Regions from separate parts of the Enhydrobacter sp. genome, predicted to be linked through region 1. Evidence: predicted binding sites of a transcription regulator. Region 1 holds the regulator's gene; each other region holds the start of a gene.

What was found. The regulator LexA, encoded in region 1, represses DNA repair genes until DNA is damaged. The targets are predictions, from matches to a motif close to TGTTCNNNNTGTGTTCNG.
Region 2: recA (recombinase RecA) is a predicted target of LexA. The motif match lies at 2,466-2,483, and genes of this name have one in related genera.
Region 3: OJF58_RS10370 (YifB family Mg chelatase-like AAA ATPase) is a predicted target of LexA. The motif match lies at 2,821-2,838, and genes of this name have one in related genera.
Region 4: OJF58_RS16915 (ImuA family protein) is a predicted target of LexA. The motif match lies at 2,640-2,657, and genes of this name have one in related genera.

The regions. Positions count from the first base shown of each region.
Region 1 is NZ_CP126889.1:4,893,070-4,897,966, forward strand. Features, by position in the region: gene trpD (anthranilate phosphoribosyltransferase) at 1-27, shown strand, start outside; gene trpC (indole-3-glycerol phosphate synthase TrpC) at 24-821, shown strand; gene moaC (cyclic pyranopterin monophosphate synthase MoaC) at 818-1,300, shown strand; gene glp (gephyrin-like molybdotransferase Glp) at 1,302-2,516, shown strand; gene lexA (transcriptional repressor LexA) at 2,625-3,374, shown strand; gene OJF58_RS24380 (LysR family transcriptional regulator) at 3,444-4,418, shown strand; gene OJF58_RS24385 (putative sulfate exporter family transporter) at 4,351-4,897, opposite strand, start outside.
Region 2 is NZ_CP126889.1:4,446,208-4,451,104, reverse strand. Features, by position in the region: gene OJF58_RS22165 (PQQ-dependent dehydrogenase, methanol/ethanol family) at 1-968, opposite strand, end outside; gene recA (recombinase RecA) at 1,253-2,323, opposite strand; gene OJF58_RS22155 (CaiB/BaiF CoA-transferase family protein) at 2,558-3,742, opposite strand; gene OJF58_RS22150 (hypothetical protein) at 3,801-4,439, opposite strand; gene tcuA (FAD-dependent tricarballylate dehydrogenase TcuA) at 4,501-4,897, shown strand, end outside.
Region 3 is NZ_CP126889.1:2,061,573-2,066,469, forward strand. Features, by position in the region: gene OJF58_RS10350 (AMP-binding protein) at 1-849, shown strand, start outside; gene OJF58_RS10355 (hypothetical protein) at 962-1,225, shown strand; gene OJF58_RS10360 (flavin-dependent oxidoreductase) at 1,232-2,482, opposite strand; gene OJF58_RS10365 (hypothetical protein) at 2,479-2,619, opposite strand; gene OJF58_RS10370 (YifB family Mg chelatase-like AAA ATPase) at 2,861-4,483, shown strand; gene OJF58_RS10375 (MBL fold metallo-hydrolase) at 4,486-4,897, opposite strand, start outside.
Region 4 is NZ_CP126889.1:3,367,374-3,372,270, forward strand. Features, by position in the region: gene OJF58_RS16905 (error-prone DNA polymerase) at 1-416, opposite strand, end outside; gene OJF58_RS16910 (DUF6504 family protein) at 413-1,936, opposite strand; gene OJF58_RS16915 (ImuA family protein) at 1,851-2,603, opposite strand; gene OJF58_RS16920 (CopG family transcriptional regulator) at 2,721-3,011, shown strand; gene OJF58_RS16925 (DNA cytosine methyltransferase) at 3,008-4,507, shown strand; gene OJF58_RS16930 (hypothetical protein) at 4,476-4,897, shown strand, end outside.

The sequences.
Region 1 (4,897 bases):
GCCGCGTTGCAAAGGATCTGTGCATGAGCGACACGCTGGCAAGGATCGTCGACGACAAGCGCCGTCATGTCGCCCTCCAGCGCGAGCGTCGGCCACAAGGCGAGGTCGAGCGCGCGGCCAGGACGACGGACGCGCCGCGCGGCTTTGCCAGGGCATTGAAGGACGCGATCACAGCCGGCCGCTACGGCCTGATCGCCGAGATCAAGAAGGCCTCGCCCAGCAAGGGACTGATCCGACCGGACTTCGATCCGCCATCGCTTGCCCGCGCCTACGAACGCGGCGGGGCCTCGTGCCTCTCGGTGCTGACCGACGAACCCTACTTCCAGGGCAAGGACGAATTTCTTTCCCGGGCGCGCCGGGCCACGAAGCTTCCAGTCCTGCGCAAGGACTTCATGATCGACCCCTATCAGGTATTCGAGGCGCGCGCGCTCGGCGCGGACTGCATTCTGCTGATCATGGCCTGCCTCGACGACCAGCTTGCGGCGGAGCTCGCGCGGCTTGCGCATGTTTGCGGCATGGATGTCCTCGTCGAGGTCCACGACGGAGACGAGCTGGACCGTGCGCTCGGCATCGACAGCGAGCTGATCGGAGTCAACAACCGCAATCTCAAGACGCTTGCCGTCGATCTCGCCGTAACCGAGCGGCTCGCACCCAAGGTACCGAAGGATCGCGTGCTGGTGGCGGAGAGCGGGCTCGGCACGCCGGCCGATCTGGCCCGCATGGCCAGGGTCGGCGCCTCGGCCTTCCTGATCGGCGAAAGCTTCATGCGCAAGCCCGACGTCGAAAGCGCGGTGCGCGAAATCCTGGTGAAGGCGGCATGAGCAGGACGCTCAGCCACTTCGACACGCGCGGCAACGCCCATATGGTCGATGTCGGCGCCAAGGACGAGACCGAGCGCATGGCCATGGCGAAGGCGAGCGTCGTCATGCAGCCCGAGACGCTGGCGCTGATCAAGGACAGGAAGGCAGCCAAAGGCGACGTGCTGGCGGTGGCGCAACTTGCCGGCATCATGGCCGCCAAGCGCACCGCCGAGCTGATCCCGCTTTGCCATCCGCTGGCGCTTTCCGCCGTCGAGGTGAAGCTCTCGCTCGATGCCGGCCGCCATGCGGTCGACATCGAGGCCACGTGCCGGATCAGGGGCCGCACCGGCGTCGAGATGGAGGCGCTGACAGCGGCGTCCGTCGCGGCCCTCACAGTCTACGACATGTGCAAGGCGGTCGATCGCGGCATGGTGATCTCGGAAGTGAAGCTTCTGCACAAGTCCGGCGGCAAGTCGGGAACGTTCGACAGAGACCGATGATATGCTGACCGTTCGCGAAGCCCATGCCCGTGTGATCACCGCCTTCACGCCGCTGCCGGCGGAGCTCGTGTCGGTGGCAGATGCCGCGGGGCGCGTCCTGGCCAATCTACCGGCCGCGCGGCTCACGCAGCCTCCGGCCGATCTCTCTGCCATGGATGGATACGCCGTCCGCGCCGAGGACGTTCCGGCAGTGCCGACCGTTCTCACGCTGGCCGGCCAGGCGCCCGCCGGCGGTTCCCACGATGAAGCGCTGAAGCCCGGCGAGGCTGTCCGCATCTTTACCGGCGCCCCGCTGCCGATGGGAGCGGACTCGATCGTCATCCAGGAGGATACCGAGGCCGACGGCCGGAAGGTCACCATCCTCGAGGCGCCGACACCGGGCCGGCACATCCGCAGGGCCGGCCTCGATTTCAAGGCGGGCGACGTTCCCTTCGCCGCGGGGCGCAGGCTCACTGCGCGCGACGTCGCCCTGCTTGCGGCGATGAACGTGCCCTGGGTCGGCGTCTACCGCAAACCGCGCGTGGCGATCCTCTCGACCGGCGACGAGCTCGTGATGCCGGGCGAGCCGGTGGGCCGCAACCAGATCGTCTCCTCCTCCGGCATCGCGGTCGCCGCCCTGGTACGCGGCTGGGGCGGCGAGCCGAGCCTTTTCGATATTGCCCGCGACGACGCCGTCCTCATCCAGGATCGGATTGCCGCCGGCACCCAGCACGACCTCCTGATCACCCTGGGCGGCGCGTCGGTGGGCGACCACGACCTCGTGCAGGATGCGCTCAAGGCCCAGGGCTTCACGATGGACTTCTGGCGCATCGCCATGCGGCCCGGAAAGCCCCTGATGTTCGCCGGACGAGACAGGGCTCGCGTGCTCGGCCTGCCGGGCAATCCCGTCTCGACGATGGTCTGCGCGCTTCTGTTCCTGAAGCCGGCGCTCGAGCGCATGCTTGGCCGGTCCGGTGATCTTCCAGCCACCCGTCCGGCACGGCTTGCCGTCGATCTTAAGGCCAACGATACGCGGGAGGATTATGTCCGCAGCCGGCTTGACCGGGCCCCGGACGGCGGTCTCAGCGTCGAACCGCACAAGATCCAGGACAGCTCGATGCTTTCGGTGCTGGCGGGCTCCGGGGCCTTCCTCGTCCGACCGCCCCACGATCCGGCGCGAAAGGCCGGCGATACCGTCCAGGTCATTGATCTCGGCACCCTCGACGGCGGCTATTGATCCCCAGTTTCCTCTGGAAAACTTGACCTGATCCGGGAACTAAACTAGAACATGTAGCGGGTTTCAGGATTTGTTCCGAAATCTGGTAGTTGGTTTGGGGAGAAGTCGGTGCTGACCCGCAAGCAAAGCGAACTGCTGCTGTTCATCAACAAGCGTCTGAACGACGCCGGCGTATCGCCTTCGTTCGATGAAATGAAGGAGGCGCTGCGATTGAAGTCGAAATCGGGCATCCATCGGCTGATCACCGGCCTGGAGGAGCGCGGCTTCCTGCGTCGACTGCCTCATCGGGCGCGGGCGCTGCAGGTCCTCAAGCTTCCCGATGCGGCCGGATTGCCGGCCCCCAACGTCACGCCCCTCCTCGTCGAGGCGCGCCGTTCCGGCATGGCCGAGCCGCGCGAAGGCTTCGTGCCGCAGGTCGTTCGCGGCGAGCGCGCGCCGCTTGCCGGCGCCTTCCAGGTGGCGAACGAGGCGCATGCCCTCAGCCTGCCGCTGTACGGCCGGATTGCGGCCGGCACGCCCATCGAGGCGCTGCGCGACAACTCCACGACCATCGACGTGCCGGTGTCCCTGCTTGCCTCCGGCGCCCACTACTGCCTCGAGGTGCAGGGCGACTCGATGATCGAGGCCGGCATCCAGGACGGCGACATCGTGATCATCAAGAGCGCCGATACGGCCGAGACGGGCGACATTGTCGTCGCACTGATCGATGATGCCGAGGCAACATTGAAACGGCTGCGCAAGAAAGGCGCCTCGATCGCGCTCGAGCCCGCCAATGCCGCTTACGAGACCCGAATCTTCGGGCCCGACCGGGTGAAGATCCAGGGCCGGCTGGCGGGACTCTATCGCCGCTACCACTGATCTTCGACGCCGGCGGCACGTTCGGATGGCGAGTCGCATGCGCCGGGATCGGAGGCTATCGTGCCGCGCATGACGCTGGAGCAGCTTCGCGTTTTCGTGGCGGTGGCCGAGCGCCAGCATATGACGCGCGCCGCCGAGTCGCTGCATCTGGCGCAATCGGCGGTGAGCGCAGCGGTCGCCGCACTGGAGGCGCGCCACGGCGCCAAGCTCTTCCATCGCGTCGGACGAGGCATCGAGCTCACCGAGGCGGGCGTGCTCTTCCTGAACGAGGCCCGCGCCGTTCTCGCGCGGGCCGAGGCGGCCGAGCTCGTCCTGTCCGAGCTCGGCGGCCTGCAGCGCGGCACCCTCGCCATTCACGCCAGCAAGACGATTGCCAGCTATTGGCTCCCGAGGCACCTCGTCGCCTTTCGGCGCGCTCATCCCGCCATCGATCTGCGGCTGAGCGTCGGCAACACGGCGCAGGTGGCGGCCGCCGTCCATGAAGGCCTTGCCGAAATCGGCTTCGTCGAGGGCGCCATCGATGATCCAATGCTGATCGCGACCGAGGTGGCGCGCGATCAGCTCGTCGTCGTGGTCGGCGGGGACCATCCCTGGTCCAGGGCCGACCGGATCGAGCTCGCCGAGCTCGTCGGAACCGAATGGGTGCTGCGCGAACCAGGCTCGGGGACCCGCTCGGAATTCGAGACGGCGCTCGAAGCGGCGGGCGTCTCGCTGGATCAGGTCAAGGTCGCCCTGGAGCTGCCCAGCAACGAAGCCATTCGCGCCGCCGTGGAGGCCGGCCTCGGTGCGACAGCCATCTCCGCCTCGGTCGCGGCCCCCAGCCTGGAGGCCGGTCTCCTCCATCGGGTCAAGGTCGCGCTGCCGGAACGGGCATTCCATGCCGTCCAGCATTCCGAACGGCACCGGAGCATCGCCGTGGACAGGCTGCTCGAGATCATGGGGGTGCCGCCCGCGGCTGGCCAGCCGGCCGGCCGGCTCAGGCAATACCGATCAGATGGATCAGGCCGAAGCTCATCGCGCCGAGCACGACCAGCGACAGCGTGACCACCGCCGTCACCCGCCCGCCCGCCTGCGCGACGCTACGCAGGTCGGTCGAGAGGCCGAGGGCCGCCATGGCGATGATGGTGAACCAGTTCGCGAGCGCCGCGGCCGGCGCCAGTGCGAATTGCGGCAGAAGTCCCAGCGAGCGCAGAAGGGCCAGCAGCAGGAAGCCGATGATGAACCACGGCACGAGCTTGTGCAGACCGGGCCTGCCCTTCTTCGGCCGATCGCCCGCCGTGACATGCGGCGGCGCCACGTCCGCCTGATCGCGCAGACGGCGGGTCAGCAGGGTCAGCAGCAGCACGACCGGCCCCAGCATCAAGACGCGCACCAGCTTCACCAACGTGCCGATCTGGACGGCGATCGTCCCGATCGGCGCAGTGGCGGCCAGCACCTGCGGTACGGCGTAGACGGTCAGCCCGGCCAGCACGCCGTATTGCAGGTGACTCATGTCGGCGACCGCCGGCAGGAACGGCAGCCCC
Region 2 (4,897 bases), 450 kb from region 1:
GCGAGATAGAGATTGTCGCCGCCCGCCGGGCTGCGCAGGTTGCGGTTCCACGGGGCGCCGTTGCCGGTGCCGACATAGACCGTATCGAGGTCTGGGTCGTAGGTGATGCTGTCCCACGCCGTGCCGCCGCCACCGTTGATCCAGTATTTGCCGGCGGGATCCCAGGTCTTGGCCGCGGCGGCCATGGACCCGTCCTCGTAGGGCTTGCTCGGATCACCCGGCACCACGAACCAGCGCCACGCCTGGTTGCCCGTATCGGCCTCGTAGGCTGTCACATAGCCGCGCGCCCCATACTCGGCCCCGCCGTTGCCGATGATCACCTTGCCCCTGGCCACGCGTGGCGCGCCGGTGATGGTGTACGAATGGGAATGGTCGATGATCGTGTCCTTCTCCCAGATCTTCTGGCCGGTCGCCGCATCGAGCGCGATCAGCCGGCCGTCATAGGAGCCGACGAAGACCTTGCCCTTGTAGAGGGCCACGCCCCTGTTCACGACATCGCAGCAACCCTTGTAGCCGATCTCGCGCGACACGCCGGGATCGAAGGTCCAGATCTTCTTGCCGGTGCGGGCGTCGATGGCGTGGACGATGCTCCATGGCGCGGTGACGTACATGACGCCGTCGACGACGACCGGCGTCGCCTCGACGCCGCGCGACGAGTCGAGACTGTAGGACCACACCAGGCCGAGATTCTTCACGTTCTCGGTATCGATCTGATTGAGCCGGCTGAAGCGCGTTTCGGCATAGTCCAGGCCGACCGTTGGCCAGTCCTTCGACGTTGCCGCATTGGCGCGGATCGCGCTCTCGTCGATTGCCGAGGTCACGGTCTTTATGTGCTCGACCGATCCCTTGGCCTGTTGCCCAGGCACGTCAGCAGCAACAATGACCGTTGCCGCCACGGCGGCTGCCACGATCGAGAAAAATTTTGAAAGTTGCCGAACAAAATCGGCACGACCGGCAAGACGTTCCATGACGACCTCCCCGCTGGTCTGTGACGCCCGAAAGCGTCCTCGAACGAGGCAGGGACGGTTGGCGCGATGTACCGAATTCGGACGCTACGCTGCAGCCAAACCTTACTGCGCTCGCAGCTGATCGCGATGAAATGTTGGCGGGCGCCGGGAGGGCCGTCAACAGAAGGAACGGGCGGTTCTTCCCGTTCTTTTGTTGCCGCCGGAATGAAAGGGGCGGTGCTGTGCGTGGGGAACAGCACCGCCCGCGACCGGAGACAGAGGCTTTGAAGTCCGGTCGAGAAAGCCTAGTCGTCCTCGTCCTCGTCGCTCTTGCCGCCGTCCATCAGCGCATCGGCGACGATGCCGGCATTGGCCCGGACTTTCTGCTCGATCGCCTGGGCGACCTCGGGATGCTCCTTGAGGTAATTCTTGGCGTTCTCGCGGCCCTGCCCGATGCGCTGGCCGTCGTAGGAGAACCACGAGCCCGACTTCTCGACCACCCCCGCCTTCTCGCCGAGATCGATCAGCTCGCCGACCTTGCTCACGCCTTCGCCGTACATGATGTCGAACTCGACGACCTTGAACGGCGGCGCCACCTTGTTCTTCACCACCTTCACCCGCGTGGCGTTGCCGACCACCTCGTCCCTGTCCTTGAGCGCGCCGATGCGGCGGATGTCGAGGCGGACCGAGGCGTAGAACTTCAGCGCATTGCCGCCGGTCGTGGTCTCGGGGCTGCCGAACATCACGCCGATCTTCATGCGGATCTGGTTGATGAAGATCACCAGCGTGTTCGACTTGGAGATCGAGGCCGTGAGCTTGCGCAGCGCCTGGCTCATCAGGCGGGCCTGCAGGCCGGGCAGCGCATCGCCCATCTCGCCCTCGAGCTCGGCCCGCGGCACGAGGGCGGCGACCGAGTCGATCACCAGCACGTCGATGGCGCCGGAGCGGACCAGCGTGTCGGCGATCTCGAGCGCCTGCTCGCCCGCGTCGGGCTGGGAAATCAGCAGATTGTCGATATCGACACCGAGCTTCTTGGCATAGACCGGGTCGAGCGCATGCTCGGCATCGATGAAGGCGCAGGCGCCGCCCTTCTTCTGGGCTTCGGCCACGCAATGCAGCGCCAGCGTCGTCTTTCCCGAGCTTTCGGGGCCGTAGATCTCGACGATGCGCCCCTTGGGCAGGCCGCCGATCCCCAGCGCGATATCGAGGCCCAGCGAGCCGGTCGACACCGCCTCGATCTCCAGCGCCTCGCGCTGGCCGAGCTTCATGATCGACCCCTTGCCGAAGGCGCGTTCGATCTGCGCCAAGGCTGCATCGAGCGCCTTGTTCTTGTTCTCCATGCCCTCTTTCTCGACCAGTTTCAGCGCTGCCGACATTGGCTGCCTCCTCCTTGTCCCACGCCCGCATCCGGGGCGGCAATGCGGATAAGTCCGCCGGAAAACAGCGTCAATGTACCTATTTTGTTCACGCCATCAAGGGGCGATTTAATGGCCTGAAAGAATTAAACTTATTGACATGTGTTCCAGCTCTGTTCCGAAGGCTCAACGGATCGCTTGTGAATAGCGGCGACAAGGCAAACGCTTCCATCGTTTGCCTCACGCCAACGCCCGTCATCTCGGTCCCAGCATGCCGGCCGACTTTAGCGCCGCGATGCCTCGCTCGTCGTAGCCGATCGCCGCCAGCACCGCCTCGTTGTGCTGGCCGATCTCGGGCGGATCGCTGACGAGCGGCGGCCGCCAGCCGAACATCTGGAACGGCAGCAGCGGCAGGCGCGTCTTGACGCCGCCCGGCAGTGTCGTCGACGCCAGTGAGCCGTTGGCCAGCAGGTGCGGATGGTCGAACAGGTCCTGCGGCCGCGCCACCGGCGCGAAGGAGATGTCGGCCTCGAGCGCCAGCCTCTCGATCTCGTTCTTGGTGTAGCCCTTGAATATTTCGGCGACCTTGGGCACCAGCCAGGGCCGCGCCTCGATGCGCTGGTTGTTGCTGGCAAGGCGGGAATCGGCCGCGAGCTCGGCCTGCCGGAAGACCTCGCAAAAGCGCTTCCACTGGCCATCGCTGGTGATGCCGATGAAGACCTGCTGATCGTCGGCCGTATTGAAGATCTCGTACACCGCCCACGAGCTCACGCGTTCGGGCATGGGCGGCGGCGCGGCACCGTTGATGGCGGTGATGGCGAGATGCTGGCCCATCATGAACACGACCGACTCGAACAGCGCGCTCTCGACCAGCCCGCCCTTCCCCGTCCGGTCGCGCTGCTTCAACGCCAATACCGTGCCGAAGGCGCCGAACATGCCACCCATGATGTCGACCACGGACGTGCCGGCGCGCAGCGGCCGGCCGCTGGGCCCGGTCATGTAAGCGAGCCCGCCCATCATCTGCACGACCTCGTCGAGCGCCGGCCGCTTCTCGTAGGGACCCGGCAGGAAACCCTTCAGGGCGCAGTAGACGAGGCGCGGATTGATCTTCTCCAGATGCTCGGGCCCGAGCCCGCGCTTGCTCATGGAACCCGGCGCGAAGTTTTCGATCAGCACATCGGCCGACTGCAGAAGCTTCTCCAGCACCTTGCGGCCCTCGGGCGCGTCGGCATCGAGCGCCAGGCTCTTCTTGTTGCGATTGAAGTAGCCGAAGAAGCCGGCGCCGAAGCCGCGCAGCTTGCGGGTGCGGTCGCCGTCCACCGGCTCGACCTTGATCACCTCGGCTCCGAGATCGGCCAGGATCATGCCGCACGACGGACCGAGGATCGTATGCGTAAGCTCGACGACGCGGACGCCTTTGAGAGGGGGTTCCATGCTCATCGGAGCATGCCGCTCCAGGGGCGCCTCTTGTCATGAGCGCCACTGGAGTGGCGCGCTCCTACGAGAACCACGTATCGATATCCTTTGTGAGCGGCAGACCGGCTGTCTCGCCGAGCACCCGGTGTCCCATACCGGCGCCGACAAGAAAAGCCTCCTGGTGGGGCACGGCGTTCGCCTTGAGCAGGGTGCGGATGGCCGGGCCGTCATGGCCCCAGCCGATCGCCTCGACCTTGCCGTCGAAGGCGCGATTGACGAGAGCGAGGAAACCGTCCCGTTCCGCCGCGTCGAGTGTGGGCACGGCATCGATATCGCCCAGCAGGAACAGCCGACCGCCGAATTTGCCGACCAGGGCCGCGACCGAGTTGCGCGGATCGACAACGATCTCGCCCTTCGGCCCGCGGCGCACCCGCGCGGCGAGCGAGAGCGGCAGGACGGCCGCCCCGAGATTGACGCCGGTGTCCATCAGCGTCGCGGTCAATTCCCGATAGGTGATGCCGAGCCGTTCCGCCCGCCGCACCCGCATCTTCGCGACCTCGGGATTGGGAGTCTTCCATGCCTTGGCCGACGCGCGGCGCCAGACCCAGGCCTCCCACGACATGTCGAAGGTGGGCCCGTTGTTGTGGCCGATACCTGGCCTGCGCAGCAGGGTCTCGACATTGGCATGCCGGCCCCCTAGACGGTCGAAGCGATCACCCATTGCGCTATCGTAATGCAAATATGATGCCAAGATCGAGCAGCGCCCAGCCAGGGAGAGACAGGTGGACGATTTTCAGGTCGATGTTCTGGTCGTCGGGGCGGGCAACGCGGCGGCGTGTGCGGCATTGGCGGCGCGCGAGGCGGGCGCGTCGGTCGCCATGCTGGAAGCCGCCCCGGAGGCCGAGCGCGGCGGCAACAGCACCTACACTGCCGGCGCCATGCGCGTCGTGTTCCACGGAGTGGACGACCTCGTCCAGCTCTACGATCTCACCGAGGACGAGAAGCGCGACGTCGATTTCGGCAGCTACAGCGCCGACCAGTATCTCGACGACATGGGCCGGGTGACGAACTATCGCTGCGATCCCGAGCTCACCGATATCCTGATCGGGCGGAGCTTCGAGACGCTGAAATGGATGCGCTCCAAGGGCGTGCGCTTCCAACCCTCCTACGGCCGCCAGG
Region 3 (4,897 bases), 2.6 Mb from region 1:
CGTGCTCCTTTCCGCGCCCAGCGGCTCAGCCATGCGGGAGCCTGGGCGAGAACCGGCGCCATCGCTTCCTGGCTGATCGCGCAGGGTTATGGGCCGGAAAGCGCGCCGGCTGCGATCCTGTCCGGCGACAGCCTCGAGCAGGCGCTCTTTCGGCTCGGCGCAGCCCGAGCCGGCCTGGCGGTCGCGCTGCTTTCGCCCGGCGACTCGCCGTCGGACGACCCGGGTCGCCTGGACGAGGCGCTTGATGTCGTGCAGCCGACGCTGGTCTTTGCGCAGGATTCCGGCGAGCGCGCTCGGATGCTCGACCGCGCTGCGACGGGCGGCGCGCAGATCGTGACGGTGGATGGCCGGCGCGGCCTCGCCTATGGCGCGCTCGCCAACTGCCCGGTCGATGCCGCCGTGGCCGAGCGACAGCTGCACATCACCGCGGACACACCGGCCAGCATCCTGTGCGCTTCGGATTCGGCTGGAGTGCTCAAGGCGGTCGTGAACACGCACGGCAATCTCGCCGCGGCGGCCGCGATGGAGCGCACCGCGCGAGCGCTGCTTCGAGCGGACGCTGGCGCCGCCGTATGGGGCATGGCGGAGACGGCCGGCGTCGGCTTCGCGCGCGGCCTGCCGCTGCCGGGTCTTTGCGCCAAGCTCGTGCCGATGGCCGATCGCTACGAGCTGCGCGTCAAGGGGCCGAACGTGACGCCGGGCTACTATCGGAACGCCGAAGCGACGCGCACCGCTTTCGATGAAGCCGGCTTCTTCAAGACCGGCCATGCCGCGCGCTGGATCGATCCGGCGGTTCCGGAGAGGGGCCTTGCCTTCGATGCCGTTTCAGCCCGGTTGCAATCCGGATGACACTTCTTCTGCAAATGCCGCTTCGACGTTTACAGCGCACCACCGGCAAGGGATGTTGCGCCACGGGTCTGGGAGCCCGCAGACGGAGAGGAGACGACAGATGACGAAGTCGATGCTGGTCACGGCCTCTGCCCTTGCTTGCGTTCTTGCGGCGTCCGCGTTCGCACAGACCTCGACCGCGCCGGCCGCGGCGCCCTCGTGCAAGGCGCAAGCCGCGGACAAGAAGCTGGCCGGCGCCGCACTCACGAGCTTCATGAAGAAATGCGAAAGCGATGCCACGAAAGCGTGCGACACCGCCGCCGCCGACAAGAAGCTGGCTGGCGCGGCCAAGACGAGCTTCACCAAGAAGTGCGTGTCGACCGCCGTCGGTAGCTGATCGCAGCTACACGAAGCTCGGTCGGCGGCGCAGCGTCTCGCGATCGAAGCCGGATACTTTGCGGTAGCGGTCCAGGATCGCCTGCAGCTCGGCGGTCGAGATCACGTCCTCGATGCGCTCGAACGGTCGCCCGCCGGAGCGCTGCCACACCTCGCGCAGGATCGAATCGGGCGGGTTGGTGCGGTTGGTCAGCACGACCTGCGCGGTGGCGGGATTGCGCACAGCCTCATACTCGACGAGCGCCCCGGGCGTCGCGCCGCGCTTCTTGATCTGCCCGGCGAGGCAACGCGCGTCGATGATGGCCTGGCTCGCGCCGTTGGAGCCGCGCGGATACATCGGATGGGCGGCGTCGCCCAGAAGTGTGACGCGACCGAAGCTCCAGCGCTCCAGCGGATCGCGATCGACCATCGGATATTCCAGGATCTCCTCCGTGCTCTCGATCATGCCGCTGACGTCGAGCCAATCGAAGGTGAGGCCGGCGAAGGCCGGCATCATGTCGGACAATCGCCCGCGGCCGGTCCAGTCCTGGCGCGCCACCTGCGGTCGCTCGAGCTCGGCGACCCAGTTGATCAGCGGCCGGCCGTCGGTCTCCGAGGTGCCGCGGCGGATCGGGTAGATCACCGTCTTGCCGACGGTCAGCCAGCCGGTCGAGACCATGATGTCGCCGCCCAGAAAGGCGGGCCAGGGCGTGGCGCCGCGCCACATGTTGACGCCGGAGTATCTGGGCGGCCCTTCGTTCGGATAGAGCTGGCGGCGCACGGCTGAGTGGATGCCGTCGGCGCCGATGGCGATCCGGCCGCGATACGCGGCGCCATTGTCGCAATGGAGGATGACGGCGCCGGGCTCCTGCTCGAGGCGGAGACAGCGGTGGCCGAGCTGCAGGGCGTCGTCGCCCAGCCGCTCATGCGTCGCCGCGAGCAGTACCTCGTGCAGATCGGCGCGGTGGATCGAGAGCTGCGCCCAGTCGTAGCCGGCGAAGCGGCCGCGCGGCTCCTTGTGGATGAACTGGCCGTGACGGCTGTAGTAGCGGAGCTCGCGCGTCTCGATGGCGTGCCGGGCAAGCTCGTCGGCCAGGCCCAGCTCGGAAAGCTCGCGCATGGCGTGCGGCAGCAGGTTGATGCCTACGCCGAGCGGCAGGAGCTGCGGCGCGGCCTCGAAGACACGGCAGGAAATGCCGGCCTGGTGGAGGCTGAGCGCCAGCACCAGTCCGCCGATGCCGCCGCCTACGATCAGGATATCGGGAGAGGAGTCGCTCATTCGGGCTTGGTCCCGCGCCTCGCGATGATCTCGGTCCAGCGGTCGGCCAGCTCAGCCGGACTCGGTGTGAGGATATCGACAAGCCGCTTGTCCAGGCGCGCCACGATCTCCGTCGGCGCACCGTTGGGTGCGATCATGTCGGAACCGCCTGCAGGCGCATAGGGCACGATCAAGCGGATCGGCTGTTCCGGCCAGGCAAGGGCGGTTCCGATCGCGAAGGGCCAAGGCCACAGGCCGGCCAAGACGGGACCAATCAGTCGACGTCGCATGGCCGTCATTGAACCAAAGAGAAGGTCGATAGTCGATACAACCTATACGAGCTTTACTTATGGTGTATGCGTTCTATACTTGTTCCCGTCGAGAGGCCGGAGAACGGGCATGCAGGCGAAGGTGCGGACGGTGGCGTTTCAGGGTGTGGATGTGCTGCCGATCGATGTCCAGGTGATGATCGCGCCGGGACAGCTCGCCTTCACCGTGGTCGGTCTTGCAGACAAGGCGGTCGGCGAGAGTCGGGAGCGGGTGCGGGCGGCCTTGCGCGCCTTGGGGTTGGCCCTGCCGCCGCAACGCATCACGGTCAATCTCTCGCCGGCCGACCTCGCCAAGGAGGGCAGCCACTACGACCTGCCGATCGCGCTCGGGCTCCTGGTGGCGATGGGGGTGGTGACCCGAGAGAGCGTGGCGGGCTTCGTTGCATTGGGCGAGCTTGCGCTCGATGGCTCCCTGACGCGCGTGCCGGGCGTGCTGCCGGCCGCCATTGCTGCGGCGTCGACCGGACGCGGCATCATCTGTCCGGCCGCCTGCGGCGGCGAGGCTGCCTGGGGCGGCTTCCAGCCAGCGGACGATCCCGATCGGCCGCCGGTGCTCGCCGCGCCCACCCTGCTGGCGCTGATCAACCAACTGCGCGGCCAGCAGACCCTGCCGGCGCCGCAGGCGCTCGTGTCCGAGGACGAGGTCTCTTACCCCGATCTCGCCGAGATCAAGGGCCAGGAGACGGCCAAGCGCGTGCTCGAGATCGCGGCGGCTGGCGGCCACAATCTCCTGATGATTGGCCCACCCGGTTCGGGCAAGTCGATGCTGGCGGCGCGCCTGCCGGGCCTCCTGCCGCCGCTCGAGGCGGAGGAGGCGCTGGAAGCGACGATGCTGCGTTCGCTGGCGGGCGAGACGGGCGACGGAAGGCTGTCGCGAAGGCGCGCCTTTCGCGATCCGCATCATTCGGCGACCCTGCAGGCCCTGGTGGGCGGTGGGGCGCGCGCCAAACCGGGCGAGGTGTCGCTCGCCCATCATGGTGTGCTGTTCCTCGACGAGTTGCCGGAATTCAGCCGCGCCACCCTCGAGGCGTTGCGCCAGCCGATCGAGACCGGTCGCATCACTGTCGCCCGCGCGGCGGCGCACGTCACCTATCCGGCCCGCTTCCAGCTCGTGGCGGCAATGAATCCCTGCCGCTGCGGGCATCTCATGGAAGCCGGGCGCGGCTGCGGACGGGCGCCGCGCTGCGGCATCGACTACCAGGCCAAGCTCTCGGGGCCGCTGCTCGATCGCATCGATCTCTGCATCGACGTGCCGCCGGTCGACGCGGCCGATCTGGCGCTGCCGCCGCCGGCGGAAAGCTCGGCCGACGTGGCGGCCCGGGTCGCCGTGGCGCGCGCCGTCCAGCGCGACCGCCTGACGGCGCTCGACCGGAAGGGCAAGCTGGTCGAGATCGAGAGCGAGCCCAGCGCCGGCCTCCTGTCGGAGCGGGCCCGCCATTGGAGCAAGCCGCGCTGCAATGCCGATACCGACGGTGCGTTGCTCGCGGCCATCGCCGAGCCGGATGCCGAAGGACGTGCCTTGCTGACGCGTGCTGCCGAACGGCTGGGCCTCTCGGCGCGCGCCTGGCACCGCACGCTGCGGGTGGCACGCACGCTCGCCGATCTCGACGGCTCGGATGCCGTGCGCCGCCTGCATGTCGCCGAGGCGCTGTCCTATCGCCGTGCCGAGGCGCGGCCGGCGCTGGCGGCGTAGCGTCAGATCGAGACCACCATGCCGTCCTCGGCGGCTTCGCAGGCGAACGCCTCGCGACAGCCAAGCATGTCGGGGCTCATATGGGTCAGGATCACGCGTCTGGCGCCGATCGCCGGCAGGTGCGCGACGAGCGTCTCATAGTCGAGGTGGAACTTGACCTTCTTGTCCCTGAAATAGGCCTCGGCGACAAAGAGATCCGCACCGCGCGCCGCGTCGCCCAGCGCCTCGACCCATTCGGTGTCGCCCGAGTAGCAGATGACCTTGCCGTCGACGCCGATACGCAAGGCGAAGGGCGGCGCGCCGCAGGGATGCTTCATGAGATAAGGCGTCACGTCGGCGCCCTCGATGTTGCTGGTTTCGCCTACCTGCATCTCGCGGACCTCGAGGGTGAAGCGCCGCTCGACCCTGCTCGAG
Region 4 (4,897 bases), 1.5 Mb from region 1:
CGTAGGCGAAGCGCGCATTCATTGTCAGCGAGGTCCGGCACCAGGACCGCGATCAGCCCGTCGCCATAGGCGACGAGGTCGCTCCATTCGAGATGGCACTTGGCCTTGCCGGCGCGCTTCTTGCCGAGCGAAAGCAGGCGGCACAAGCGTGAATAGGACGGCCGGTCTGTCGGATAGACCAGGACCGAGATGCCGCCTGCGAGATCCAGACGACATCCGACGACGAGGCGCACGCCCGTTACCTTCGCCGCTTCATGGGCCCGCACGATGCCGGCGAGCGAATTGCGATCTACCACGGCAAGCGCGTCGATTCCGAGCAAGGCAGCCTGGGAAAACAATTCCTCGGCCGATGACGCGCCGCGGAGGAAGCTGAAGTGCGAGGTGACCTGAAGTTCGGCGTAGCGTTGGGTGCTCATCCGAACACCCCGTGGAGATACCAGCGATGCGAGCCGGTCGACGCATCCTCGCCGTCACCGGAACGATAAACCCAGTAGCGCTCGCCGGCGTCGTCCTCGATACGGAAGTAGTCACGGACGGCGGCGAGCTCGGCGTCTCGCCGCCACCACTCACCAAACACACGCTCGGGACCGTCGGCGCGCTTCACCCGGCGACGGATGCCGCGCCAGGTGAAGGAGACCGGCGGATGGTCCGGCAGGAGCGCGACCGTCTCGATCGGCTCCGGCCGGGCGAGCAGGCGTGCAGGCCTCGGCCAGTGGTTCGGCCACGTCGTGTCGCTGCCGGGCGCCATAGCAGGTATGCGGCGCACCGAACGCTCGGGCACGTCGCTCGACACGGGCGCAATCCGGTAGATCGCATGCTCGCCGACGCGATTGGCGAGCGTGTCTACGAGGTCCGAGATATCAGGCGCAGTTTTCTCGACCAGTGAGCTGATGAGCTGCCGGCGCACAAAAGGCTCGGCGATGGTCGCCGTCAGCGTGATCACCTCGATGCCGAAGCCCGGATCGATTGTCTCGACGCGATCGCAAAGCAGCCGGGTCAGGCGCTTGCTGTCCCGCACCGGCTGCGCGGTGCCGACCCGCACAGCTTGCATGCGATTATCGACGCGGTGACACAGGAGATCCAGTCGTCGTGCGCCGAGGCCTTTATCCTCGAGCGCGGCGCAGAGATCGACAACGAGCTTGCCGATGTACCGAGCAATCGTCTCGGCCGCGCCGATCGGCTCAGCGAAGGCGCGTCTCACCTCGATGAGATCGGGCGGTCGGATGGGCTCGATCGGTTCGGCGCTCCGGCCGAGAGCCTGCTCGAGGCGCCGCCCGAGCTCGGGCCCGAACCGTAAGGTCAGCGGGGCGCGCGGCTGCGCCACAAGGTCTTCGACGCGCTCGAAACCGAGAATGCGCAGGTCTGCGGATATGGGAGTCGGAAGGCGCAGCGCTTCCAGCGGCAACCGAGCAATGGCGGATGCGCCGTGTCCGGGCGGTGCGACCAAGGTTGGTCGTGCGACATAGCGCGCCAGCGCATGAGCCGCGCCCCAGCTATCGGCGACGGCTGCGCGCGCCGCGACGCCCGACATCGCCAGCCGACCTATGAGCGCGTCGAGCATCGCCGGCTCACCGCCATGAAGATGATCGGCGCCGGTCGAGTCGATAACGATTCCGTCCGGCGGGTCGGCTGCGGCGATCGGCGCGAAGCGCTGCAGAATCCACACAGCGAGACGCTCCAAAGCTTCGGCATCTGCTGCAGGATCGGCGTCCTGGATGATGAGGCCGGGAACGAGAACCTGAGCTTTCGTGACCGGCATGCCGACCCGAAGCCCCGCGGCGTGAGCGGCGGCGTCCGCCGCCAGCACCACCCGCCTGCTTCCTTCGCGGCCGATCAGGACGAGCGGCGCCTCAGCGGGAGGCGCCGCGTCGCCAGCCTTCCGCCGCAGCCGGTCGGTGGACCAGGTCGGCAGGAAGAGCGAGACGACCCGTGTCATCGCACGCCTCCAACTCGAAATCTGCACTTTCACCCGCGCGTGCGCGGATGAGTTCGACAAGCCAGCGATGCCGGCCAACGCCCGGCACGGGTAGCGGTGACGACGGCAGGACCGAGACGCGCCATCGCGTTGTCGCCGCGGTCGGCTGGCCGAAATCGGACGCCTCAGTCTGCCGGCGCCAACGGCGCAGGGCGATGCCGATCGTCTCTGTGCCTTCGGCGGCCAGCTGGAGCCGGCGCGAGGCAGTCATCGACAGGCGAGCGGTCTCCGCTATGACTGCACCCAAACCGCCGTGCCGTAAGCCTTCCTCCATGCAGGCCAGAACCGTCTTGTCGTCACCAACCTCCGCGTAGATCACGCGGTCCGGTGAAAGACCGGCCTGGGCGAGCGCCGGCGCGAAAAGATCGGCCTTGGTGATGCACCAGAGCACCTTGCTCTTAGTCCGCGAAGCAATCCCAGCTGCGAAGAGCGCCGCGGCCGCGCCATCGATCGTGCCATTCCCGCCGCCAGCGACCTCGTGAAGCGCACCAAGAGTGAGGCCCCCGCCGGGAAGTCGTGAATCGATCTCGGCGATCCCGAACGGGAGGACCGATTTGGAGCGCCTGCTTCGGCATTCGAGCTTCTCGATCTGCGCGCGCAGGGCTTCTATGGCGGGCTTCGGCCGCACCGTCGTCACTGACCTCCATGGACGGACTAACGATCATGTTCCCTATTTGTTCTCTTTCCGCTAAGATGAGTCAAGCGTGGGACGTGAGCGCGATCTGGCCGGGGCGAAGGAGAGAAGGTGATAACTGAGGTCAGAGCCGATTTTGTGGTGCACCTTGCACCCAACCAGCATATGTTGGGTGCATGGTGCATCAGGAAGCGATTCATGGCGGCCGCATCTAAGAAGTCAGTCCGGACGTCTGTCATCCTGCCTGAGTCCGCTCATGCCCGTATTCAGGCGCTTGCGGACAACAATAATGTTTCGGCGGCATGGGTTATCCGGGCGGCCATCATGCAGTTTCTTGAGGAGCATGGCGAGGAGACACAGCTCCCGTTAAAGCTGCCGAAAATGAAGAAGGGGGCGGGATGAGCTCAGAAGCGATTCGAAGGAAGGTCGCTCGGATCCGCGCGGGTGCGAAGCCGAGAGTGCTGGATCTGTTTGCGGGTTGCGGTGGGCTTTCGCTTGGGTTTCAGGCTGCGGGGTATGCGCTGCAGGCTGCGGTCGAGTTCGATCCTGATGCTGCACGTTCGCATGGACTGAACTTTCACGGGGGCGATCCAAAGCACAGTCGCGCTCGCGATATAATCACGACACATCCAGAGCAAATCGTGGCAGAGCTGGAGCTTGGTCCCGTAGCAAACGCCGTCGATGTTATTGTCGGGGGTCCGCCATGTCAGGCCTTTGCACGGGTTGGCCGGCCGAAGCTGCGTGAGATCGACGCCCATCCGCAAGCATTCCGGCATGATCCGCGAGCGCGTCTTTATCAGGAATATCTGAGATACGTGGACGCTTTCCAGCCTCTCGCAGTCCTGGTCGAGAACGTGCCCGATGTTCTCAATCACGGCGGCCAGAACATCGCGGAAGAAATCGGCGAAGTGCTTGAGGATAAGGGCTATGTCTGCGGTTATACGCTGCTGAATGCCGCCTTTTATGGCGTCCCGCAAATGCGGGAGCGCATGTTCCTCGTCGCTTATCGCCGAGAGATCGCCGACAGAGTGTCGTTCCCCGAGCCTTCAAACTGGCTGGTGCTACCGCCCGGCTACGAAGGTTCGCGCGCCGTCGCACTGAAGGTGCTGAACGGACACCTCGAAGAGGCGCACGACTACCATGAGCCGCCAATCGCGAGTCCGAAACTGCCCCCGGCGGTGACGGCCGAAGAGGCCCTTGGAGACCTGCCACCGATTTACGCCCGGGATCAGCTTGCGGCGGGTGACCTGCGCCGTGGTGCCCGCCGCTTCGATCAAAACGTGCCCTATGACGGCAGGCGCAAAATCTCGGCGTATGCGCGCCTGTTGCGCTCCTGGCCGGGATTCGAAGCTCCGGAGGAAGGCTTGCGGGATCACGTCATCCGTTACCTGCCACGCGACTACGAGCTGTTCGCGCGTCTCAATCCAGGCGATCAATATCCGCAGGCGTGGCAGCACGCCATGAACATGCTGGCCGAGAAGATCACTGAATTGCGGCGCAAGGGTAAAGTAGTGCGCCAAGGCTCCGCTGAATATGACCGTTTGCGCGATGCCATCGTACCTCCTTACGACGCCACAAAGTTCCCGAACAAATGGCGGAAGATGTGGCGTGACCAGCCCGCCCGCACTTTGATGGCGCATCTCGGCAAGGACAGTTACAGCCACATTCATTACGACAGCGAGCAGGCGCGCACGATCTCCGTGCGCGAGGCGGCCCGGCTGCAGTCCTTTCCTGATGGCTTTGTCTTCTGCGGAACGATGAATCCGGCATTCCGGCAAATTGGCAACGCCGTGCCGCCTCTTATGGCGAAAGCGCTCGCAGAAACGATGATGATCGCCCTCAGGGGCAGGGAGGAGCGGGACGATCATGTCAGCAGAAGAGCGGCAGCAGCAGTTTGAGGTCGCAATTCGCGCTCAGCCGGGCATCCGGCCGGAAGCACGGATTGCGAAGAACTTCGGCTTCTCAAACAGCGCCCGCGTGATTGAGGGCGGGCTCTTTGCCTGCACGAACAATCTGGAGGCCTACTCGGCCGGTTTGGCTGCGGGTCGTACTGCGCCAATTGAGCAGTTCATCTTCCTGTGCGTTCTGACGTTCCCACCGCAGGACGAGGTTTATTTCGCGGTCACGGTCACCGCTGAGGCCGATCGGATTAACAAGGGTTTGCTGAAGCTGTTCCACGAAGGCGAGGAGCGTAACAAGCAGCTCGTCGCCGCATCGAAGAAGGCCGGCAGCATCAGCAACAATGTCAAATTCTACATAACCGACACCGGAGACATCTTTTTTCACAA